Regions from separate parts of the Paenibacillus sp. FSL K6-0108 genome, predicted to be linked through region 4. Evidence: predicted binding sites of a transcription regulator. Region 4 holds the regulator's gene; each other region holds the start of a gene.
What was found. The regulator Rex, encoded in region 4, represses fermentation and respiration genes when NADH is low (regulators of the CRP and FNR family bind a similar motif). The targets are predictions, from matches to a motif close to TTGTGAAATATTTCACAA.

Region 1 (6,072 bases), 2.1 Mb from region 4:
CGTGGTCAGCGGCCACATCAAGGCACTGCCTGTCGCATTGACCAAACTTGCCAGCAAAAATATTTTCACTTCTTTTGGATACGTATCCAGCCATCTCATCATTGTATTTATTCTCCTTAGTAACTTCAAAAAGCATATTGCCATAAAAAATAGACCCTTGCCCTGACGGCATGATTAGCCAGAGCGAAGGCCATTTGAACTTAGAAATTTACAATGTTGTAATTTGAATTCCGAATCTTGCTCTTTATCATTCTGCTTTCAATCTATCCTTTGTCCATCTTACCTGAAAAGACCCGATCTGCAAGCACATTCATTGACGCTTCACTTCGACAGTGGCCGAGAAGAATGTTGCCCCGTTTCCCATGTCGGACAGACGATTGGACGTGAGCGAGTTCGCCCGCTGTTTTTTGCCATTGCCATCCCACCATAACCCTTGGCTGATCACCGTTCCTGGCAGCATCGATTCACTCACCTTGGCGGTCAGTTCGATCCGGCCGCGGTCGTTCCATACGACCACAGCATCGCCGTCTTCCACATGTCTGCGGGCGGCGTCCTCCGGGTGCATTTGCAATAATGGCATCTTCTCCAAACGTTGATGTTTGGCCGAATTGGCAAAGGTGGAATTCAGGAAATTATGGTTTGGCGGTGACAGAAACATCAGCGGATAAACATCCGCAGGTCCGGCCGGGTTTTCCCCGTCATACCCCTCGACGAGAACACTGTACGTAGGCAACGGCGGCAATCCCTTCTGTGCCATCGTTTCCGAATACAGCTCAATTTTCCCCGAAGGTGTAGGTAGCTGCTCCAAATAGGACTCATGTGCAGACATATCCAGCTTGACGAAATGATGCTGCTTCAGCCCTTCCAACGTCACTCCGTTCATGTAGGGATTGCCTGTACCCTGAAGTGCTTCCTCGATCATCTGTTCCGGTGTCTCACCGAAAATCTCCGGGTCATACCCCATTGCCTGTCCAAGCAAAGAGAACAATTCCACATTGCTCTTGCTCTCACCCAAAGGCGCAATGACCGGCTCTTGCAAATGAACATACTGATGCCAGTAGGACGTATACAGATCCGTCGTTTCAAATGAAGACGTCGCAGGCAGCACAATATCCGCGTATTTCGCCGTATCCGTCATGAACAGGTCATGGACAACCGTGAACAGATCCTCCCGTGCAAAACCTCGCTCCACCCGCTCGGTATCCGGTGCCACTACCAGTGGATTGCTGCAATAGACCATCAACGCCCGAATCGGCTGCTCGGCTTCCAGCAGCGCTTCGCCAATCCGGTTCATGTTCACCACGCGCGGCTCCGGATTCTGCCGCAGCTCCGGACGCTCCAGCGCATCGCTATTGGTGCTCGCGTAGCTGTTGGTACGAATGGCGCCACCGCCGCGCTTCAGCCACTGCCCTGTAATGGCAGGCAGACAGGCTACGCTGCGCACATTCATGCCACCGTTGTCGTGATGCTGGAGGCCATTGCCGATATGAATATGGGCTGCCTGTGCGTTGCCATACAGCTCAGCCAGCTTTATGATATCCGCTTCCGGTACGCCTGTAATACGTGCAACGCGCTCAGGGGTGTAGCTGCGGACATGATCACGCAGTGCCTCATGGCCAACGGTATACTTTTGCATAAAAGCCTCATCCGTCAGTCCCTGCTCAAACAATACATGCATTAATCCGAGTGCCAATGCACTGTCTGTACCCGGGTAAAGTGGAATGAACCAGTCTCCCCATTGGGCGGTCCGATTGCGATGGACGTCGATGACGACAATTTGGGCTCCTTTTTTGCGGGCTTTCTCGGCCAGAACAACCTGATGCATATTGGTGCTGACGATGTTGCCTCCCCACACCAGAATGACATCCGCATGCTCTGTATCCTCGGGCAAGGTCCCCCGGTTCGCACCCATCGTATATTTCCAGCCAGTATTTCCCGCTGCATTACAGATGGTCTGTTCGAGCTTGCTCGCACCTAGCGCGTTGAAAAATCGACGATCCATGCCGTCCACACCAAGAATGCCCATGTTTCCATAGAAGCTGTAGGGCAGGATGCTCTCCGGTCCGTAGGCATCTGCCAGCGAACTGAATTTTGCCGTAATCTCGCCGATGGCTTCGTCCCAACTGATCCGCTCAAACTTGCCTTCGCCCTTGGCCCCGATACGTCGCATCGGATATTGCAGCCGCTCGGGATGATACACCCGCTCCGTCATATTTCGAACCTTGTTACAGATGGCGCCTTTTGTAATTGGATGGTCCGGATTGCCCGCTACCTTCACAATTTTGCCGTTCTCCTTATGAAGCAGCAGGCCGCAAGTATCCGGACAATCGAGCGGGCAAACCGCCGGAAATATACCATTCTCCTGATCGATCATATACAAGTTCCTCCCCCTTCAAAGCTATCCTCATATCATATCTTCTTCATGGTAACCGCGTAAAGAGAACAGTCTTTTTTCATCGCCACAACCGCTCCAAATCTTTTTCAAAAAATCTTATTTCCCCTTGATTCAATCTCCAAATTCAGGGGTAAATTAACAACAAGGCATTAGGTTAGTGTTTCCCCACTTCCTCCTCATGCCATATCATGGACCACTCCCGAAATTCGCCATGAACAGGTTTCGTTCCCCCGAACCTTGTCATGGCGAATTTATTTTGCGTGAAAATGTGTTGATCAAAAAAAAGGCGATTTCATCTCTCGTCCGTCACAGCCAGCACAGGACAGCCGCCATGACTTGAACGAGATTAGAATCGCCAATTTCTGTTACTATTCTGTTTAACCTTTCGGTTTACCTTCGCGCTCGTCATTGCACTCGTATCACGGTTACTCGGAATATACCGCTACGCCTGCTTGCTCCACATCGTTCTGGCTTCCGTCTCCACGGGCTGGGCCGCAGCCATGACCACCTCAGGCTTCACTTCCGGCTCATGCTTGCGCAGGTACACCATCCAGTAGGCAGCCGCTACAAATAGTGCCCCTCCCGTCAGGTTCCCCAGCCATACCGGAATAAAATTCATAATATATTGCCCCCATGAATAATGCCCTTCGAAGATGGCCGCAGGAATCAGGAACATGTTGGCGACAACGTGCTGGAATCCAATAGCCACGAAGGCCATCGTTGGAAACCAAATGCCCAGTACTTTTCCGCTCATCGTATCCGATGCATAAGACAGCCAGACAGCAAGAGCTACCAGCCAGTTACACCCGATCCCGGATATAAAAGCCTGAAGGAAGCTGTCATCCAGTTTGTGTCCAGCCATATCCACCACTTTGGTCAAATAAGCCCCCTCTGCCGTCAGACCAAGCACATGCCCGAACGCATAGGCCACAAAGATCGCCCCAAGGAAATTACCGATCGTTACTAAGGTGAGATTCTTCAACATGCTTCCCGCAGACAGCTTGCGTGCAATCGTCGCGAGTGGAACGGCCATCATATTTCCTGTCAGCAGCTCCCCGCCGCCAATCAGCACCAAGATTAAACCTACCGGGAATACTGCCGCACCAATCAGATTAACCAAGCTGCCCCACTCGGCCGGAGCAGAGGCAATGACCCGAATATCCAGCAGAAATCCGAGCGCAATAAAAGCGCCTGCCAGAAAACTGAGTATCAATACGGAGGACACCGGATTTTGAGCTTTCTTCATCCCCGTATGCGCCGTATATTGTGCAACCTCAAGAGGTGTTTTTGCTGCCATAACGATCCTCTCCTTCATAGTTCATGGACATCATCAGCAACTTCTATTGTTGATATGTTCATTGTATCGCGAAGGTTTCGGGAGGTTTGTTACTTTTATCACAAAGTCTGAAAACTAACATTTTAATCCTTCTGTTTTCTTTTGCTTGATGTGCAGAAAAAACAAAAAAAGAACTACCGCAGAATGAATGCGGCAGTTCTTAGATATTTTGAATATACCATTGCTTGGTTATACCATCGCTGGTGTTTTTAATTCTACTGGAGGCAACGCCTGAAGACCAGCCGAGTTCAGGAAGTTCCAAGGTTTGTTGTAATGTGGCTGGAAGAAGAAGTCGATGAAGGCCAGCTCATCTACCGTCATGTTGTTCTGGATGCAGACAGAGATTGTATTGATCGATTGTGTCAGATCAGCTTGCGACATCACCTGTGCACCAACAATGCGCCGAGTAGCCTGTTCATAGATCACTTTCAGAAGCAGCTTCTCGGCCGTTGGCATGAACTCCGGACGGTATGCATCTTCAAGTGTTACCGCTTCAACGATCAGCCCCTCATCAGCTGCAGATGTTTCCGTCAGGCCAGTACCTGCAATATTTTGCTCATAAATTTTGATACCTGATGTTCCTTGTGTACCCATGTACGGTGTCGTAGGACGAACCAGGTTCCGCGCTACAAGTGTACCCATCCGCACTGCATTGGTTGCCAGTGGAATGTACGCTGCCTTGCCGGTTGGGTTGTAATGAATTGCACAGCTGTCTCCAGCAGCGAAGACGTCTTTTTGGCTGGTTTGCATATATTTATCTACGATGATTGCTCCGTTTGGCAGCATATCCACTTGCCCTTTGAGCAGTTCGGTATTTGGACGGAAACCAATGCACAGAATAACGAGATCCGTTTCGAATTCTCCTTTGGATGTAACGACCTTGTTCACTTTGCCATTCTCTCCGGTGAATTTCTGTACGGTTTGGCCCAGCGCCAGCTTGATGCCGTGTCCAGTCAACGTTTCTTCAATGGCATCCGTGAATTCGGGATCGAGATATTTGTTCAGAATCCGATCCACGCTGTCGATCAATGTAACTTCCTTGCCGTTCATTTGGAAAGCTTCCACAAGCTCGATGCCGATATAGCCTGCGCCAACCACGGTAATGCGTTTGGCATGTTTGGCTTTCTCAATGATGGTGTTGGAATGATTGTAGTTTTTACAAAGTAAAATGTTGTCCATCTCGATGCCTTCCAACTTCGGTACGACAGGCCAAGAACCTGTAGTTACGATCAGCTTATCGAAGGTATCTTCAAATTCTTCCCCGGTTTTCAGGTTTTTAGCCCGAAGTGTATGTCCCTCAGTATCCACGGCAGTCACTTCATGAAGCATTTTGGTAACAACTCCAAGGCCGGCCAGTTGATCTGGCGAAGAGTAGAACAATCCGTCAGGATCTTTCACCACACCACCCACATACAGCGCAATACCGCAAGATAAGAAGGAAATATTGTCATTGCGCTCATATACCGTGATGGTAGCATCCGGGTACAATTTGGCGGTGTTAACGATGGCTGCGGTTCCTGCGTGGGTACATCCGATAACTGCGATTTTCATAAAAAATTCCTCCTCGAAATATATAAATAAGAAATTGAATATAACGTCATTGATGTTGTGAAAAAATTCACTACTAAGTGAATAGTGGTATGTGATTTATTTCACTTTATACACTTATTATAATGTGATCTTTTTCACATTACAAGGGGTTGCTCAAAATAAATTTGTCGAATGTGTTTTTCTTCCGAAATCGACTCATTTTTATAAACTTCAGTTTTCCCTGCTTGTAGCTGGTTTATGCTCAAAAAAAAGGGGCTGTCTCAAAAGGAATTCCGCCTCGCTCCAAGCGCTAACGAACCTACCGCACCTTAAAAGGCAGATCATCAACGGTTGCAAGATTTAACGAACCTCAGTAACGCTTTTTCGTCATAAAAGGGCTTAAAAACCTAAAAAATCAAGTGAATCGACGAAATAACGTCTCTGTAATTCGTTAGATCTCAGATCTGGGCAAATGGGAGCGAATAGCGTGTGTCAGGTTCATTAAAACAAAATGACACTAAAAGAGGATGCCCCCGTCATATTCATGACTTATGGGACATCCTCTTCTTCATTCATTTTTTATACACCAAGCAGCTTTTCAATCTCTGCGGTCATGTCCTCTGGGGATTCTTTGGGTTCAACACGTCCTACAACTTCACCTTCACGATTCACGAGGAACTTGGTGAAATTCCATTGGATGCTGTTGTCTTCACCAACACCAGGTTGCTGCTCACGCAGATACTTGAACAATGGATGTGCATCTTCACCATTTACGTCGACCTTGGCAAACACCGGGAAATTAACGCCATAG
Region 2 (6,072 bases), 2.3 Mb from region 4:
GACGCAGCCCCAAGCCAACGGCCACTGAGGCCACCGACAGCATGGTGAAGAAATCGAGTGCGAAGGATGACAGAAAAGCCATACGCAGAGTAGACATCGTAGCCTTGCGATAACGCTGACTGACCCGAATGATCGTTTCCCCATGCTTACCGCTTTGTCCCAACGTTTTGAGTGTTTCCAGTCCACGGAGCGTATCTACGAAATGGTTCGCCAACGCTTTGTACGACTTGAATTGTCCATCGATCTTACGCTTTGCAGCCAACCCCACCAAAATCATAAACACAATCAGGATCGGCAGCGTCAGCGTCAAAATCACCCCGGACATCATATCCAGCTTGAAGACATAGAACAGAATAACGATTGGCGTGAACCCCATCCCCAGCATGCGGGGAACAAATAGTTCCAAATACGTCTTATACTGGGCTGTTCCTTCACGTGCCAGCGTTACCAAATGTCCTGTTCCTTCCGTTTTGGCAAAACGCGGACCCAGCCGAAACCACTGCTCAACCATCTGTCTGCGCAGATCGTTTCCTGTCTTCTCCGCGTACCGCGAAGCGATGAGCTGCAACCAGAATGACAGAGCATAACGGGCGGCAAACGCGGCCAGGAACAACAGCAGTACCGGGTACTGCTCCGTTACGGGCGAACCTTCAAACAATGCCGTAATCGCCTGTGCCAGCCATTTGGCCTGCATAATAATCGCCATCGCCTGCAACAGTACCAGCGCTGAGGCCAGCACCAGTACCGGCCGGATGCCCGGCAGCTTCAGCAGCCCCCGTCCCATGTCAGTACTCCAGGTGATGCTGATCGTTCAGACGTTTGCGGAAAATGTAATAACTCCAGATCTGATAGCCGAGTACAAACGGAAGCAGCGTACAAGCCACAATTGTCATCACTTTCAGCGAATATGCACCGGATGCCGCATTGTAGACTGTCAGGTCAAATGCCGATCCCATTGAACTCACCATGACCCTTGGAAACAGACCGATAAACACGGAGGCAAACGCGATGGCAATAACAGCTCCCGTCATGCCGAAGGCCCAGGCTTCACGTTTCTGACGTACAAAGTAAGTCGCCAAACCCAATGAAACAGCTCCCAAAACAACCATAATCCAGAGGGCCCAGCCGCGTACGGCAAATACATCGGTCATGTAGTATGTCATTACGGCGTAGACCGCGAGAATTGCGGCCAGCGGCAGCATCAGTTTTTTGACCGTATTCAGGGCACGCTCCCTGAGATCACCGACAGTCCGCAATGAAGCAAACAGCAAACCATGCACCAGACACAACAATGTCACGCTCAACCCGCCTACCACCGTATACGGATTAACGATGTCCAGGAAGCCTGGACGAAGCTGCATCTGCCCATCAATGGGCAGGCCTTTCATCAACGTAGCGAAAACAACCCCGAACAGGAACGGCAGTAAAGCACTGGAGACCACGATGATGATGTCCCATGTTTTGCGCCAGCGTTCATGTCTCATCTTGCTGCGGAATTCAAAGGCTACTCCGCGACCGATCAAGGCCAGCAGCACCACAACCAGCGGCAGATAAAAACCGCTGAACAGCGTGGCATACCAATGCGGGAAGGCTGCAAACATGGCACCTCCGGCCGTGATCAGCCAGACCTCATTGCCATCCCAGAACGGACCGATCGAGTTGATCAGGGTACGGCGTTCACGATCCGTTTTACCGATAATCGCAGTGGACATGCCCACACCGAAATCAAAACCTTCCAGAAAGAAAAAACCAACAAACAGGACGGCAATCAGCAAAAACCACAACTCACTTAGTGACAACAGAATAACCCCCATCCACGCCGAACGGATCGGCCGATTCATCATGTTCCTCCGGCTTTTCGACTGCGTACGGTCCTGCCTTGATTTCACGAACGAACAGATAGACCATCACAATGCCGAGAACCGTATAAGCTGCTGTAAAAGCAATAGTGGAGAACAAAATCTGTCCTGCGCTTACGTTCGGGGATACCCCGGCTGCGGTCGTCATATAACCGAATACTGTCCACGGCTGCCTTCCCACCTCAGTCATAATCCAGCCCGACGTATTGGCTATAAACGGCAGGGAAATGGCAAACACCATCAGACGCATAAACCACTTGCCTGCTCCCTCCAACTTCCGGCGCAATGCGAGGAATGTACCGTATACAGCCAGCAAAATCATTAATCCACCCGCAGCAATCATGATGCGGAAGCTCCAGAACGTCGTTCGTACCGGTGGAATGTAGTCACCTGGTCCATATGTTTGTTCGTACTCGGCTTGCAGTTCCTTCATGCCTTTGACACTGCCGGAGAACTTGCTGTAGGACAGGTAACTGAGCAATCCGGGGATTTTGATTTCGCCGGAATTCTCCTGTTTGTCCGGATCGATAGCAGCCACCACTGTCCATGGCGCAGGGTCTTCCGTCGTCGTCCATGTCCCTTCACTGGCGGCCATTTTCATCGGCTGGGTTTCCACCAAATATTGCGCCTGGAAGTGACCCGAGAAGGCAACCCCCAGCGAGGAAACCAGGCCAATAATGATAGCGATGTTAAACGATTTGCGGAAAATCTCTACATCCTGCTTCTTCATCAGCTTGTAGGCACTAATCCCGGTGACCACAAATGCACCCGTCATCAATGCACCAAAGATCGTGTGCGGGAACTCCACCAGCAGTTGACCATTCGTAATCAGTGCAAAAAAATCATTCATCTCGGCTCGGCCATTATTAATCTCGAAGCCCACCGGATGCTGCATGAATGAATTGGCTGCCAGAATCCAGAGCGCGGACAGGAATGTGCCGACAAATACCAGCCAAATACAGGCCAAGTGCACTTTTTTGGACAAGCGATCCCATCCGAAAATCCAGAGTCCGATAAAGGTAGACTCCATAAAAAACGCCAATAAGGCTTCCACAGCCAGTGGCGCACCAAATACATCCCCGACAAAACGGGAGTACTCCGACCAGTTCATACCGAACTGGAATTCTTGCAGAATACCTGTGACCACACCGACGGCGAAGTTGATCAGGAACAGCTTACCCCAGAATTTGGCCATCGTTTTGTAGACTTCCTTACCTTTCACTACGTACAACGTCTCCATAATCGCTACCAGCAGCACCAGGCCGATAGACAGCGGCACAAAAAAGAAATGGAAAATCGTTGTGAGCGCATATTGGATACGCGATAACATAATCGGATCCATACCGTTACCCCTTCTTTCTGTTCACATCGCAGTTTGTCGTATTCGGCATGGAAGCTGCACCTTCGCTGTCTGTCCGCCAAATACGCTTGATGAACGTATTGTGCCAGATAGACTATTTTATACATGTGACAATTATCACAAACCCTGCCATGACAGCAAAAAAAAGTGATGATGGTCACACAATAGATAAAATTAAGCCTAATCTTTCGGCTTGTCAGCTTCGTCTATTCACGGAAGATGCTCATGTTTGGGACGGAACGCCCATATGTTAGTGTCAGGCATAAAATACGCTGGGCAAAAAAAGGCATTACATATTGAATCATTGGATTCATTGATATCATTCAAAGCAGCGCCAATCCGGCATTTTTCAGATGGTGCTGCTTCAATCCATGAACGGACAAAAATGCAAATCAAGGGAGGTGATTCATCGATGGAAGAGCTTCCTCCGATCCCGGACCTGGAGCCTCATCAAGGGGTAGATGCAGAACAATCAAGTACGGCCCTGCCTGCCTTTCGTTATGTTCTTTTCCCCCGTAAGGGAGGATGGTCTGCTTTTCCCTACCCAGACATCGCTGCTCTGATGGTCGCGGAAGGGCCTGTCTACTATGTCAGCAGCCTGGATCGCTCTGAGGAAATGCCTGCGAATATCACCGTTATCACGCTTCCCGAAGCAGAACAATTGCTGCAGGAGCCACGTACGGTTGCCGTGGTTGCCCATCCCTACTGGCTGACCGCCACAGCCTCGCTCCATCCAGAGCTCTGTATTGCACTTCTTCCCGAACCGGTTGGTGAAGAAGCGGAGTCCCCCTTATGGGAGAGCTGTATCTCAAGACTGGTCGGGATCGCCGATCTGGTGGGCACCACTTCAGAAACGCGCTACATGAAGCTGGTATTCCAGGGTGTACGCGCCATCTGGCTGAATGGAGAGGATACCTCCCCTGCTGGTGTCATGCAAAAGGATGACCTTGAAGTCCCTCTCCGGGACTATGAACTGCTATTCCTGCAAGCGCTGCGGCAGACCCTCTCGGGTGTTCCGGATACGGTCACCCCGCTGCAATGCAGTGTGCGGGCCGACTTCTATCGTCAGCTTCGGTCCAAAGCTGGAGCGCATGAGACGATTTCCTTTTTGCTGGCAGCCTATGAATATGTGCTAGAGGATTCCAGAGCGGCCGCTTCACTCAAGGAGGCCTTCTCCCACGCCGTATTAAACGGGCGCAAGGATTGTGTAAGCTCCCACTATCGATTCCTATCCGCGATTTATGCGAGGGCCGGGGAAATCGAGAACGCGTTACAGGTGTATGGAATCAGCGCAGGCAACGAACAGGAACGTCACCATTATGAACAGCTCTGCCGCTGGCTGGAGGCCGGGGAGGAACAGCTTGTCCGGGCAGAACTGCTGCACCTGAATGATGATTACGGAAATGCATTGCATATTCTGGATGAGCTCGGAGGCGAAACGGCACGACATTGGAAATTTCGTATCTATCAAGAGACTGGGCGTGTGGAAGACGCATTGGATTTGGTGCACGCAGTGGATATTCAGGATAGCCCCAGCCGACAGGGTTATCGTCAGTTGTCGGGTCTGGCCCTGGCGCTGCGTGGAGAACGTCATGGGGCGGTGAGACAATTTCTGGAGACGGCACTGGAGGATGAGGATGCTCTTGCGCGAATCGTCGAGATGGAGCTGTTGGATCAAGCCGTCCAGCAATTGCTGGGGGAGGTGCCATGATGTTGGACCCGAAGAAGCGCAGACAACATGTGAACGGACCGATGGTGCATAGGAATATACGATCCGAAACGACGCCTACCCCAAACGAAACGCCTGATTCTCTGCTGGCAGAACCAAGAAGCCCCGAACTCGGAGAGCCTTTCTCCATACGTCGGGTTCGCAAGGGTCAGAACAACAAGCTGACCGCCATGCTTCAGGTACGTAACGAACGCGGGCGATATCTGGAGGAAGTGCTGGACGATCTAAGTGAATTCGTGGATGAAATCGTCATTGTGGACGATGCCAGCACAGATGGAACACCCGGTATATGCAGAGCCTACCCAAAGGTCGTTCGTCTGGAAGTGTTGGAAAAGCCGTTATTTGCAGAGGAATGGCGATTGCGTAATGCCCTGTGGCAGGCAGCGGCCGGAACCTCGCCAGATTGGCTGCTCTCGGTGGATGCAGATGAGTTATACAGCACGGAAGCCAAGAAAGCGATGCGCGCCCTGATTAATCAGGAACATGCAGACTGGATTGCTTTCCGCTTCTACGATATGTGGGGCGGACGAACCCATTATCGGGAGGATAACCTTTGGGGGCTTCACCGTCGACATACCGCTTCCCTTGTTCGTTATATGCCCGGTTACCCCTATTTTTACCCGCAGCAAAATCATCATGTGCCTCGCCTTCCCTTGCCCTGTACTGTATTGCCCGGAATCAGCACCGAATTGAAGGTTCAGCATCTTGGCTGGGCAGGAAGTCTGGAGGATCGGGTTCGGAAATATTTGCGTTACAAACGAATTGATCCACACGGCGAGTGGGGCAGTCTGGAACACTATGAATCGATTCTTGATCCCGAGCCCCGACTGGTTCCATGGAAGGAGGAGCAGTAAGATGGGCGTGGTCAGTATATTGGCGCACAGCTTCATCGATGGATATAACCGGGAATTCAGCCGGGTGTTCGGTGGCGGGCTGGAGCGTTACGTCCTTGATTTGTGCAGCGTAATCCGCGGATTGGGACACAGTCCAGAGGTGCATCAACTGTCCTATTTTGAAGCATTTCAGACCCGCACGGAACAGATCGATGTATATGGGTATGCCTACGATATGAATGATGTACCCGAGGCCTTTGCCCGAATGGCTGCAGCAGCACGGGGACCTGT
Region 3 (6,072 bases), 270 kb from region 4:
TTCGTATTGAATATGAACTGACAGAGAAAGGCAAGGCGCTGCAGCCCGTTATGAATCAAATTCAAGACTGGGCGGAGCAGTGGGTTGATTAGTAAAACATCAAGAAGTTCAAACTAAACGAACTGATGGGATAAAGGCTCTTGATTTCCAGTGGAAATCAGGAGTTTTTGTCTTAAGGGTTCTGCACATGTTGTCGCGAGTTGTAGTATAATTGTAAATAAAATGGCCGCAGGCGGCCGGAGCGAGGAGGCCACTTGTCATGAGAGAAGAAAGCTTATCCCGTGAAGTACGCTACGGCAAACAAGATATAGCAGAGCTTGAGAGCGCATCCATCCAGGTTCATCTGATCTACAAAAAAGCTGCGGAGCTATTTAATCGAACCGTATATTCCCCGTCGGTGAAGGATGATGCTGCGGGAGAGAAGACTCATTCCACCAATAGCAATGGTCAGGTTATGGCTCCGGCGGTACTGCAAAAATGGATTCAGACCACAAGAGGCTGGAAATGTATTGGATGTGAACTGAGAAAACCCGATTCTATTGGGGGTCAGGCCAAAGCAACCTTTCATGAAGAACACATGTATCTGAATGTGGGCGAAGGCCGTTTGATTCAAGCGGAAATGCTGCTCCAGGCGATTGTATGGTCACAGTATGAGAAGATTCGCATGTTCGCGCCCTGGCTGGGTGATGACACCTTCTACACGGTACAGGAGCTGGATGTGATTGCTCGTTACATTGTACCTACCTATTTCTCTGAACGCCCGCTGCATGAGCAGGGCAAGGTATCCAAGGTGCATCATTCATCTGGTCAAATTCCGCTCTATCAAGAATACGTGGATGCACCATCTTTATGTGTACAGGTGGATGGTGAACTACTTGAAGGGCGTTTGCTGACAGGCGTTTATGTGTCGGAGGAACAGTTCTTTGGGCTCAACCCGTATCTGAAGGATGGAGACGGGGGCCGTACCTACATGCAGGCTTGTGTCCAGTAACGATTTACTCAGAAGACATTATGATATTCCGGATCAAGGGGCCTGCTTGCAGGCTCTTTGTGTTGTATCAACCAGTTATGGACGCTAATGGATGAAAAGTAACGGCATTGACACTTTTTTTGCATGAATTTTGTGCCATAATAAAGGTTATGGATAACAGGGTGAATGATTTTACGCAGGGTGGTGTTCCTACATGAAGAAGAGAATCCCCGGTTACATAGGTATATGTCTGCTTATTCTGGTTATATTAGCCGGGTGTAGCGAGACACAGCCTTCCGAACAGCCAATCGTTAAGGAGACCGAATCGCAGAATACGATTACTGTGGCAGTAGATGGCAGTACTTTTTTGCCTGACGCAACGAAGTCCATTAAGAGAGATTTCAGTGAAGGTCTGACGCTCAAGAAAGCACTGCTGAACAGTGGACTTGTCGATTTTACGGCAGATGGCAAGCGGATCCAATCTGTTGGGGAAGTTTCGCTGGATTCCTCACTTATCTGGGCGGTCAAACTGAATGGCAAGGATATTGACCCGGAAAATTGGGACATGGAGCTTCATGTCAAAGATGAAGTGATCATATATGTAAAAGCCGCTGACAGTGGGGGGGACGATGTTGCTTACCAGACAACATTACTCAAGGTGAGCGGTGGAAATATTATGCCAAATCTCAATCGTCAATATGCCGGGGTGTATGTTCAGGAATGTACTGTGCGTGATGTATTGAAGTCCAGTGGGATTGTAAGAATGTCGGAGAACAACAAATTCGTCGTTTCTGTTGAAAATGTAATTCCCCGGATGAACCAACGCTGGATGATCATGGTGAATGACAAGGAACTGATGGAAAACGGTTTGGACATGAAGTTGAATCCACGTGATGCAGTAAAGCTTGAGCTGACTACTGTATCCTGAGCATAATATAAGCCCAATCTTCTTTGAGAGAAGATGGGCTTTTTATATTGGTTTGAATGCAGGACCGTTACAGAAAGGGAAAACGTCAGATTCGGCAAATCTCGTTGGGACACAATTCACAGTGACAGATGCCCTGAAGCATGTGCAGATCCTTGATGACAATCATGCCGTTATCGTATTCAATGGCGTCTTTTTTGCGCAGGTCGCTTAACATGCGGTTGACACTTTCACGGGTTGCTCCAATCATATTGGACAGATCTGTGTGCGTTATTTTTTTATGAATGATGACATGTTCTCCGTGAGGCTCGCCATAAGAATTGGACAATCGAATCAGCGTGGAGCAGAGTGCGCCCGGTTTGCCATACAACATCAGATCACGGAATTTGGTCTGGGTCAAACGGTGATGGATGCCCATCCATTTCATAAAGTCGATGGCAAAGTCACAATGCTGGCAGATCAGCATTTCCAAGTCTTTGTGCTCCAGTACACCAATCTCACTATCCTCCAGCACTTCTGCAGAAAAGCTGTGTTTCGAGCCAAAGAACGGGTCAGCCTGACCAATCATATCACCAGATTGATACATGTACATGATCAGTTCCTTGCCTTCATCCGTGGATTTGGTGATCTGGGCACGGCCCCGTTTCATATAATAAAGTTTGTCAGAGACATCCCCTTCCCAGTACAGATGGGTTCCTTCCGGATAGGTTCTGTCTTTCATTGTTACGAGCAGATGATTGAAATTTACGTCCGAGAAACAGGTGGTATTTCCGCGTTTTTCCAGTACACTCAGTTGTTCTCTCATAAGTCTATCTCCCCTTTGTGTCCATCGGACGGCCTTCTGCAGCTGGACTGGCCCCCGAGGTTCGCCGCAAACTGTTGCCGTCCTGTTCAGGCACTATCTCGGGCTGGGAAGGACGGTACAAATTGCGGTGGTTCAATTTTTAAGTTCAGTATATACCTAATCTTGCCGTTTGAGGGGCATGGAAAGGGGGCAAAAATGGCGAAATTTCAAACATTGTGATTAAATTCACTTTATAAAGGGGAGGATGAATAGTACAGCCCTATAGTTTAAATAGGAAGTGAAAATGACCCGATGAGGGACACTAAAAAACTTAAATTAAATTTGTTATACTTTGTGAAAAAAATCACATAATTAACTCTTTCCCCATGATACGATGTGAATGTAAAGAAGAGAGACAAACCAATACGAACCTTTAGGAGGATGAGGGAGATGGCTGTAAAGAACGAAGTCGCCCCAGTAAAAGAACCGACAGCAGGTCAGTATATTCAAACGTTAATTGACAAAGCGAATAAAGCACATGCAGCATTCATGTCCATGGATCAGAAACAGATTGACCGTATCGTGCAAGCGATGGCGCTGGCAGGTCTGGACAAACATATGATGCTCGCCAAGATGGCCGTGGAAGAAACAGGCCGGGGTGTGTATGAGGATAAAATCACGAAAAATATATTTGCAACAGAATATGTGTATCATAGCATCAAATATGACAAAACCGTAGGGGTTATTGAAGATAACGAATACGAAAGCTTTCAGAAAATTGCGGAGCCAGTTGGCATCATCATGGGGATTACCCCGGTAACGAATCCGACATCCACCACGATGTTCAAAGCACTAATTTCCATCAAAACGCGTAACCCGATCATCTTCGGTTTCCACCCATCTGCACAGAACTGTAGCCGGGAAGCTGCCAAAATTCTGCGAGATGCTGCAGTGAAGCATGGTGCTCCAGCGGATTGTATCCAGTGGATTGATGATCCTTCCATGGATCGTACAAACGCGCTGATGAATCATAACGATGTGGCGCTCATTCTGGCAACAGGCGGATCAGGCATGGTACGGGCGGCATACAGCTGTGGTAAACCGGCACTGGGCGTAGGACCAGGTAACGTACCTTGCTTTATTGAGAAAAGCGCAGATATCAATCAAGCGGTAACGGATCTGATTTTGTCCAAATCGTTCGATAACGGCATGATCTGTGCTTCCGAGCAAGCAGTCATCATCGAAGAACCGATCTTCGACCAGGTGAAAAAGAAAATGATCGCGAACGGCTGTTACTTCGTCAACAAGGATGAGGCAGCGAAACTGACTGCAGGTGCGATTAACGCTGAGAAATGTGCGGTGAACCCAGCAATTGTAGGTCAATCAGCAGTCAGCATTGCACAAATGTGCGGTATTGAAGTTCCAGCTGGCACCAAAATTCTCGTAGCAGAGATTGAAGGGGTAGGCACGAAGTTCCCATTGTCGGCTGAAAAATTAAGCCCGGTACTGGCTTGTTACAAAGTAAAAACGGCATCTGAAGGGATTGAGCGTGCAGCAGAAGTGGTTGCTTTTGGCGGCATGGGTCACTCCTCGGTTATTCATTCGACGAACGAAGAAGTCATTGGCAAATTCGCAGATCGCCTGCAAACCGGACGGATTATCGTAAACTCACCTTCCACACACGGCGCTATCGGTGACATCTACAACACCAACATGCCGTCACTGACACTGGGCTGCGGATCGTATGGCCGGAACTCGACTTCTTCCAACGTGACCGCTGTGAACTTAATCAACGTGAAAAGGGTGGCTCGCCGTACCGTGAATATGCAGTGGTTCAAAGTACCAAACAAAGTCTATTTCGAAAAAGGAGCAACACAGTACCTTGCCAAAATGCCGGACATCACACGTGTAGCCATTATTACGGATGCGATGATGGTCAAACTCGGTTATGTGGAAAAAGTAGAGCACTATCTGCGTCAACGTCAAATGCCGGTAGCCATTGAAGTGTTCTCTGATGTCGAACCCGATCCATCGACGACAACGGTAGACCGCGGTACGGAAATGATGCGCCGCTTCCAGCCAGACTGCATTATCGCACTCGGCGGGGGATCACCGATGGATGCTGCCAAAGCGATGTGGCTGTTCTATGAATATCCGGACACAGACTTCAACGACTTGAAACAAAAATTCATGGATATCCGCAAACGTATCTACAAATATCCACGTCTCGGTGTAAAAGCAAAATTTGTCGCTATTCCAACAACATCGGGTACCGGATCTGAAGTCACATCGTTCGCGGTTATTACAGATAAAAATCAAGGCAATACCAAATATCCACTGGCAGACTACGAGCTGACACCGGACGTAGCGATCGTAGACCCGGAATTTGTATACTCCCTGCCTAAAACCGCTGTTGCGGACACGGGTATGGACGTATTGACTCACGCCATCGAAGCATATGTATCGGTTATGGCGAATGATTACACGGATGGACTCGCGATCAAAGCGATCCAACTGGTATTCCAATACCTGGAGCAATCGGCGTTGCAAGGTGACAAACTGGCTCGTGAGAAAATGCATAATGCTTCGACGATTGCCGGTATGGCTTTTGCCAACGCGTTCCTGGGCATTAACCACAGCTTGGCACATAAATGGGGCGGTCAGTACCATACAGCCCATGGACGTACCAATGCGATTCTGATGCCGCACGTCATTCGCTACAATGCGAAAAAACCGACGAAGTTTGCATCGTTCCCGAAATATTCGCACTTTGTGGCAGATGAGCGTTATGCCGAAATTGCCCGCATTCTGGGATTGCCTGCACGTACGACAGAAGAAGGGGTAACCAGTCTCATCAATGCCATTCGCAAACTGAACAAAACATTGGGTATTGAAGAGTCGTTCCAGGAAATCGGATTCGATGCCAAAGACTTTGAGGCACATGTCGATTATCTGGCAGACCGCGCATTCGAGGACCAATGTACAACAGCCAATCCAAAACTGCCGCTGGTGACTGAACTGGCAGACGTGTACCGCAACGCATTCTACGGCAAGTTTGAATAACCACCAATGTAAAAGCAGGCTTTAGGCAAATATAGTCAGGGTTCCCCGTAAGGGGAGCCCCGATTGCCGTCTTTCCTATAAAAAAAGGTATAACGGAATCCGTGATGTTCCTTTTTGAACCAGGTATTCACACGATAACGGAGAGGGCAGAAAAAACTGAAGAAGCGAAGCGTTCGCCTTTATCCCCGGATTTTCACCTTTGAAAAAGTGAATCAAAAAAATCCGGGGGTAACAGCGATCGGAAGTTGTTCTGCCCGCGCAGTGGCTAAGTGTGAATATCGCAGGGTTCAATGTGGACACAGCATAGGTGAAGTGAGGATGGTCACAAAC
Region 4 (6,072 bases):
GTAAAACCGATAATAGTTATGAGTATCATCGTTATAATACACTTGCCATACATAGATTCCATTCACAACACCTGGCATAATTCGTTTGATCTCTCCACCTGGAACTTCTGAGCTGAACCGATTTCGAATCTGAGCTTCAGACATGCCGTTCTTCAACAGTTCACCGTGCACCGCATTGGTCCCCGTCACAGGTTTGTTGTTCTCATCGAACTTAATCCACACCAAGACATCCTGGTTATCCTTATCTTTGCCAATCAGGGTCCAGTATATGTTGTCTCCACCGTCTTTTTGCCCCCAAACATACTTACGCAGGTCTTCGTGTGACGTAATCCCCAGCTGTTCCTGGGCTGCCTGTATGGCCAATGCCTCTTCCTTGCGCTGATCCTGGGTAACATAGATATAATAACGCTGAAGTCCAAACAGAATCAGAACCAGGAGCAGCAGCGAAATCCATATCCACTTCTTTTTTTTCTTCAAAAGCCGAACTTCCTTTCCCTATGACGCTGCTGTCCTTGTAATTAACGGGCAAGCAGACTGTCAAATGCCAGTTGAGACTCACGCAGAATACGCTCTTCATCCATTGTAAGACACTCCCCATGTTTAACCACTTGTTTACCATCTACCCACACATGCTCCACATCTTTGGCCGATGCCGAGTAGATCGTATGGGAAATTAGATCCGTATGCGGATAGAAATGGGCTTGTTCGATGTTCAGCGCGATGAAGTCGGCCTTCATGCCTGATTGCAGAGCACCTGTATTATTCAGGAAAATGGATTTGGCACCGTACGAAGTTCCGAGCAGCAGCGCTTCCCCTGCTGGAACTGCCGTAGGGTCACCGGATACCCCTTTATGAATCAATGCAGCCAGTCTCATCTCTTCAAACATATCCAGGTTATTGTTACTTGCCGGACCGTCTGTTCCCAGGGACACTGTCACGCCTGCTTTCAGCAGATCAGGTACACGCGCAACACCCGAAGCTAGTTTCAGGTTACTGCCTGGATTGTGGGAAACGGCTACATCATGCCGTGCGAGAATCTCGATCTCTTCATCATTCAGATGCACTGCATGCGCAACCAGAGATGGACGGGAGAAGAAGCCCAATTTCTCCAGATGTTCAACCGGACGCAGTCCGTAATCAGCCACGTTCTGCTCCACTTCACGAAGCGTCTCAGACATATGCGTATGCAAAGGCAGATTCAGGTCATGAGCTACCTGTACCAGCTTCTCTATGTAATCCGGAGGGCAAGTGTAAGGTGCGTGTGGAGAGATTACAGTTGTAATTCTTCCATCTGCTTGTCCATTCCATTGACGGGCAAATGCTGCGGAATCTTCCAGTTTGCGCTGTTGTTCTTCTTCTGAGCAAAGACCGATTACTCCACGTGCCAGAGCAGCCCGAACGCCGGATTGTTCCACCACTTTCGCCACCTGATCCATATGATCATACATATCCAGAAACGCCGTTGTTCCGCCCTTCAACATTTCAAGCACGGATAGCGACGTGCCCCAATATACGTCTTCAGACGTCATTTTGGCTTCCATTGGCCACATTTTCTCCTGCAACCATACTTGTAACGCCAGATCATCACCATGACCTCTCAGAAGCGACATCGCTGCATGACCATGCGTATTGATCAGACCCGGCAAGAAGAGCAGTCCTTTTCCGTCCACCTTTGTCAGGTTTTCGTCTCCTTCCGGCAACGTCTCACCAATATGCACAATCTTGTCATTCTCTATGACCATGTAACCTTTGACTACTTTCCAATCCGTGCCCTCACTCACGGCAAATTTGCCGTTGTGAATGACCCATCTATTTGTCGTCATCTTCCTCGTCGTCCTTTCCATTTTCCAAATAATAAGCAAGACTAAGCAGATCTGTCGTAAAATCGGCATGGTGAATGCGAATATGCGGCGGAGTCTTCAGGATGGTTGGCGCAAAATTAAGAATTGCTTCAATTCCTGACTCAATTAGCTGATCCGCGACATTTTGGGCCTCCGTATCGGGAACCGTGATAATGCCTATCCGAATATTATCCTTTTTGACCGCATCCGTTAATTCATTCATCGGCTGCACCGTCAGACTGTTGATTTGACTCCCAATCTTCGGACCGTAGGCATCAAATACAGCAACTATTTTCATGTTGTCTTTGAGATAGGCATTATAGTTGGACAAAGCATGTCCCAAATTACCTGCTCCGACAAGAGCCACATTGATCTGCTGGTCTATTTTTAAAATATGGCGGATTTTCTCGATGAGATATGAAACGTCATACCCGATCCCTTTACGACCAAAGTCACCGAAGTAAGCCAAGTCTTTACGAATTTGGGCAGGATTCAAATCCAGCCTCAGTCCAAGTTCTTGTGAAGAAACCGTATTGACTTCGCGCTGATGCAGTTCATTCAAATAACGCAAGTAAACAGGCAATCTACGCACCACGGCTTCCGAAATTTTATCTGATTTCATTCAATGCTCCCCCTTACCAAGGCCACGATAGATAGATGAAAAGAGGAGCACCCTGTCTAAAACGATGCAAAAATGATTACTGAATTAAACAGGGTGCTCCTTGTTATAGAATGGATAATTGCTTAACTCACTTTACTCGTATATCCATGAAACGAATGAATGAGGTTACTCAATTTTACCGCCAATCCATGACGGCATGCAATCATGCTAGCTACAGATTATAGCTGTTATTTTATTGCTGTTCATCGGTTGGTCTCTCGAGCCATTCCGAAATGCGTGGAACCATCTGCTCAGTGAGCATGTGCTCCATTTTGGGACCAGGTAATGAGTATAAAAAGTACTTGCCATAATACGCTTCAATAACGCGTGTATCGTATACAATTACAATGCCTCTGTCTTTGCCTGTACGAACCAGTCTGCCAAATCCCTGTTTGAAGCGGATGACAGCTTGTGGCACGGACAGCTTCATAAACGGGTTTTTCTTCTGCTGTTGCAAAAGCTCGCTCTTCGCTTCGACCAATGGATGATTCGGGGGCTGGAATGGCAATCTGACAATCGCAAGACAGGTCAGAGCCTCTCCGGGTATGTCCACCCCTTCCCAGAAGCTGCTTGTGCCAAGAAGAACCGTCGCTTTTGCATCCTGGAAGCGGCGTGTAAGCTTGGAACGGCTGCCGCTGTCCACCCCTTGCCCCAGCAAAGATATATCATTGCCTGACAAGGCCTCCTTGAGCGGGTCATAGACCTGACGCAGCATACGGTAGGAGGTGAACAACACCATCATGCGTCCACGAGTCGCGATAGCCGTTTCCGCGAGAGAGTGCACGAGCATATCCACAAAGTGGGCATCGCCTACGCTGCCCTTCACGCTTGGGAAATCACGCGGAATGACGAGCAGAGCCTGTTCGCGATAATTGAACGGTGACGGCAGCATGGACGTTAACAGACGGTTATTCTCGGCAGCTTCCTGCAAGCCCAGCTGTTCGATCATGAATTGAAATGACTTGTCAACGGAGAGCGTAGCCGATGTGAGCACAACGCTTTTCTTTTTATCAAAGAACATATCCTTCAATTGTGCACTGACATCGACAGGAACAGCATAAAGTTGCAGTGATTTACTGCGGAACTGGCCGCTGGCCTCCATCCAGTACACGGTATTGGCATCATCCATGCGCATGAAGAAACGCAGATTATCTTTGATCGTCGCCAAATCCTTTAGAAGCCCTGAGATATCCGTAATCAGACTATCGGACTGATAATCGTCCTGATCTTCTTTTACTTCAAGCAGCAGCTTGTCGCCTTTACGAATCAAATCCCCTAGAGTGACATAGATTTGGTTCTCAGCATCCTGCAATTCCTGCCATTTGGCTGGTTTTTGCGAAGGCTTCAGTCGAAGAGAGAATTGTCCTGTCTCGCCAGGAGAAGCATCGCTGCGTTCAGGCAGCAGGCCAAACAAGGTATCGCTTAGTCGATCCCACATTTCTTTAACTTCGACGGCAAGCGGGAACATCTGATCAATCATGGAGCCCCACTGTACCGAATTTTCATGACCCGACAATTGAGAACGAAGCATAGGCAGTTGGCCATTACGGCTATCTTTAAACAATCGGGTCAGTGTATGAACCAACGTGAAATATTTCATATGAAGACCAAGATGTTTACCGGCTACATCCTCCAGATGATGTGCTTCATCGATGACAAGACTTTCGTAGGCTGGCAGCAGCTGATGTGCTGCTTTGACATCTGTAAACAATTTCGAATGATTCGTAATCACGATATCGGACAGCCCGGCTTCATGTTTGGCCCGGTGATAGAAACATTTGCGGAACCAAGGACAGGAACGTCCAAGACAGGATTCGGACTCACTCTGTACCGTCTCCCAGAAGTCTCCTCCGCGCCCGCTTAGATTAAGCTCCTCATCGTCTCCAGACTCCGTCTGGGTAAGCCAGACAATCATCTGAGCTGCTGTAAAATAATCCTCTTTCGGTGTAGCAAATTCACGTTTATTGATTTTATGCTCAAATTTGCGAAGACACAGATAATGCCCCCGTCCTTTGAACACCGCTGCCTTGAACGGGAACGGAACCACTTGGGTCAGCATAGGTATATCCCGTTCTCTCAATTGCTCCTGCAGGTTGATGGTATGTGTGCTGACCATGACTTTCTGTTCCTGTTTCACACTTTCATAGATGGCAGGCAACAAATAACCAAGTGATTTACCTGTACCCGTTCCAGCTTCGATCAATAGATGTTTCTCTTCATCCAAAGCTTGTCGTACACTGCTGAACATCTGAGTTTGCGCCTCACGCTCCTCATAATGGTCCAATGTCTCCTTCAGGTTATCTCTAACCTGATCCATAAACTGTTCAAAGCTTACGCCTTCCAGCGGGTTACCCTGTCGCTCATCGCGTGGTGAGCCTATATCGGTCCAGTCACTCACGTTCAGGGCGAGCTGACGGTAATACGTATGACCATCCAGATCCTGAATCGGCTCTGATTCTTTCTCTGTACGCAATCCGTCGAAAAACCAACCCAAGTCACTGTCTTCTGGCGCAAACAGGTCACTGAGGCGCTGAATCGTGATGAGAGGCAATGCACGCAGCTCATCGAGACACTTCAGTAATACAAAAGCTGTCGCAAGAGCATCACTGTCTGCCTGATGAGGGCGGTCGTGCTGAAATCCGAATTCTGAAGACACATAACCGAGTTGATAAGAGCCCAGTGACGGGAACGAAATCTTCAGGAAATCAATCGTATCCAGAATCCTTCCGGTAAATGGCAAGTAACCACAGCGATCGAGTGCATTTTGAAGAAAATGAAAATCAAAAGCAACGTTGTGTCCAACAAGTACAACATCGTCCAGCAGCGGAACCATCTCCATCATCATCTCTTCCAATGAGGGAGCATCCGCCACATCTTCATCAGTAATACCGGTTAACCCCGTAATAAACGGAGGAATCGGTACACCTGGGTTCACATAAGAACTATATATTTGAGTTATGCTGTAGTCATGATCTATGATGGCAAGTCCGGCCTGTATTATCTCACCGTCGGACTGCGTGCCGGTTGTTTCGAAATCCAATACGGCAAATTTCATTGCAATGTACGGTCCCTTCCATTCCAGTCTATGTTACAGCATAGCAAAAAAAAGGGCATTTGAAAATTAACTGACAAAAAAGGCGGTGTCCCCGCCGCTATGCCAGAGGAGGGAACACCGTCTTTTAGCCGCCGAATAGCCCTTAATTTAAGGCAGTCAGCTGATTTGCATATTGCAATTTTCCGCTGTTTAAACGACAGGCTTCCATGTTATACAGCGGTTCGGTCAACGTGGGGTCATACTGAAGCGCCTGAGCAAATAGTGAACATGCACCTTCAGGGTTCGCAAGCTTGGCCTCGATACAGCCCAGGACGTTACACACCAGCCCCTTCAATCTCGGCGAACCGTTCAGGTGCATGATCCGCTGCAAGTGTATTCCTGCTTCCTCGGTTTGTTCCAGGTTAAGATGAGCGAGAGCCAGGTAAAAACGAGTTAATGCACTTTCTGGATAGTCGGTCACAACCCTGGAAAATTGCATAATCGCCTGCGGATACATTTGCAGTTTGAAATATCCC

Region 1: the regulator Rex is predicted to act here: its motif matches at 3,779-3,796, upstream of MHB49_RS31690 (formate/nitrite transporter family protein).
Region 2: the regulator Rex is predicted to act here: its motif matches at 3,325-3,342, upstream of MHB49_RS32370 (cytochrome ubiquinol oxidase subunit I).
Region 3: the regulator Rex is predicted to act here: its motif matches at 3,032-3,049, upstream of adhE (bifunctional acetaldehyde-CoA/alcohol dehydrogenase).

What each region holds. Positions count from the first base shown of each region.
Region 1 is NZ_CP150288.1:6,973,337-6,979,408, forward strand. Features, by position in the region: gene MHB49_RS31680 (MFS transporter) at 1-99, opposite strand, end outside; gene MHB49_RS31685 (molybdopterin-dependent oxidoreductase) at 311-2,374, opposite strand; gene MHB49_RS31690 (formate/nitrite transporter family protein) at 2,838-3,692, opposite strand; gene MHB49_RS31695 (FAD-dependent oxidoreductase) at 3,921-5,282, opposite strand; gene MHB49_RS31700 (glutathione peroxidase) at 5,841-6,072, opposite strand, start outside.
Region 2 is NZ_CP150288.1:7,140,681-7,146,752, forward strand. Features, by position in the region: gene cydD (thiol reductant ABC exporter subunit CydD) at 1-784, opposite strand, end outside; gene cydB (cytochrome d ubiquinol oxidase subunit II) at 786-1,802, opposite strand; gene MHB49_RS32370 (cytochrome ubiquinol oxidase subunit I) at 1,786-3,201, opposite strand; gene MHB49_RS32375 (tetratricopeptide repeat protein) at 3,632-4,930, shown strand; gene MHB49_RS32380 (glycosyltransferase) at 4,927-5,802, shown strand; gene MHB49_RS32385 (glycosyltransferase) at 5,804-6,072, shown strand, end outside.
Region 3 is NZ_CP150288.1:5,136,680-5,142,751, reverse strand. Features, by position in the region: gene MHB49_RS23390 (helix-turn-helix domain-containing protein) at 1-92, shown strand, start outside; gene MHB49_RS23385 (hypothetical protein) at 260-991, shown strand; gene MHB49_RS23380 (hypothetical protein) at 1,185-1,898, shown strand; gene MHB49_RS23375 (Crp/Fnr family transcriptional regulator) at 1,984-2,700, opposite strand; gene adhE (bifunctional acetaldehyde-CoA/alcohol dehydrogenase) at 3,130-5,742, shown strand.
Region 4 is NZ_CP150288.1:4,870,821-4,876,892, forward strand. Features, by position in the region: gene MHB49_RS21975 (DUF5590 domain-containing protein) at 1-477, opposite strand, end outside; gene MHB49_RS21980 (amidohydrolase) at 519-1,823, opposite strand; gene MHB49_RS21985 (redox-sensing transcriptional repressor Rex) at 1,810-2,463, opposite strand; gene dinG (ATP-dependent DNA helicase DinG) at 2,696-5,557, opposite strand; gene MHB49_RS21995 (tetratricopeptide repeat protein) at 5,700-6,072, opposite strand, start outside.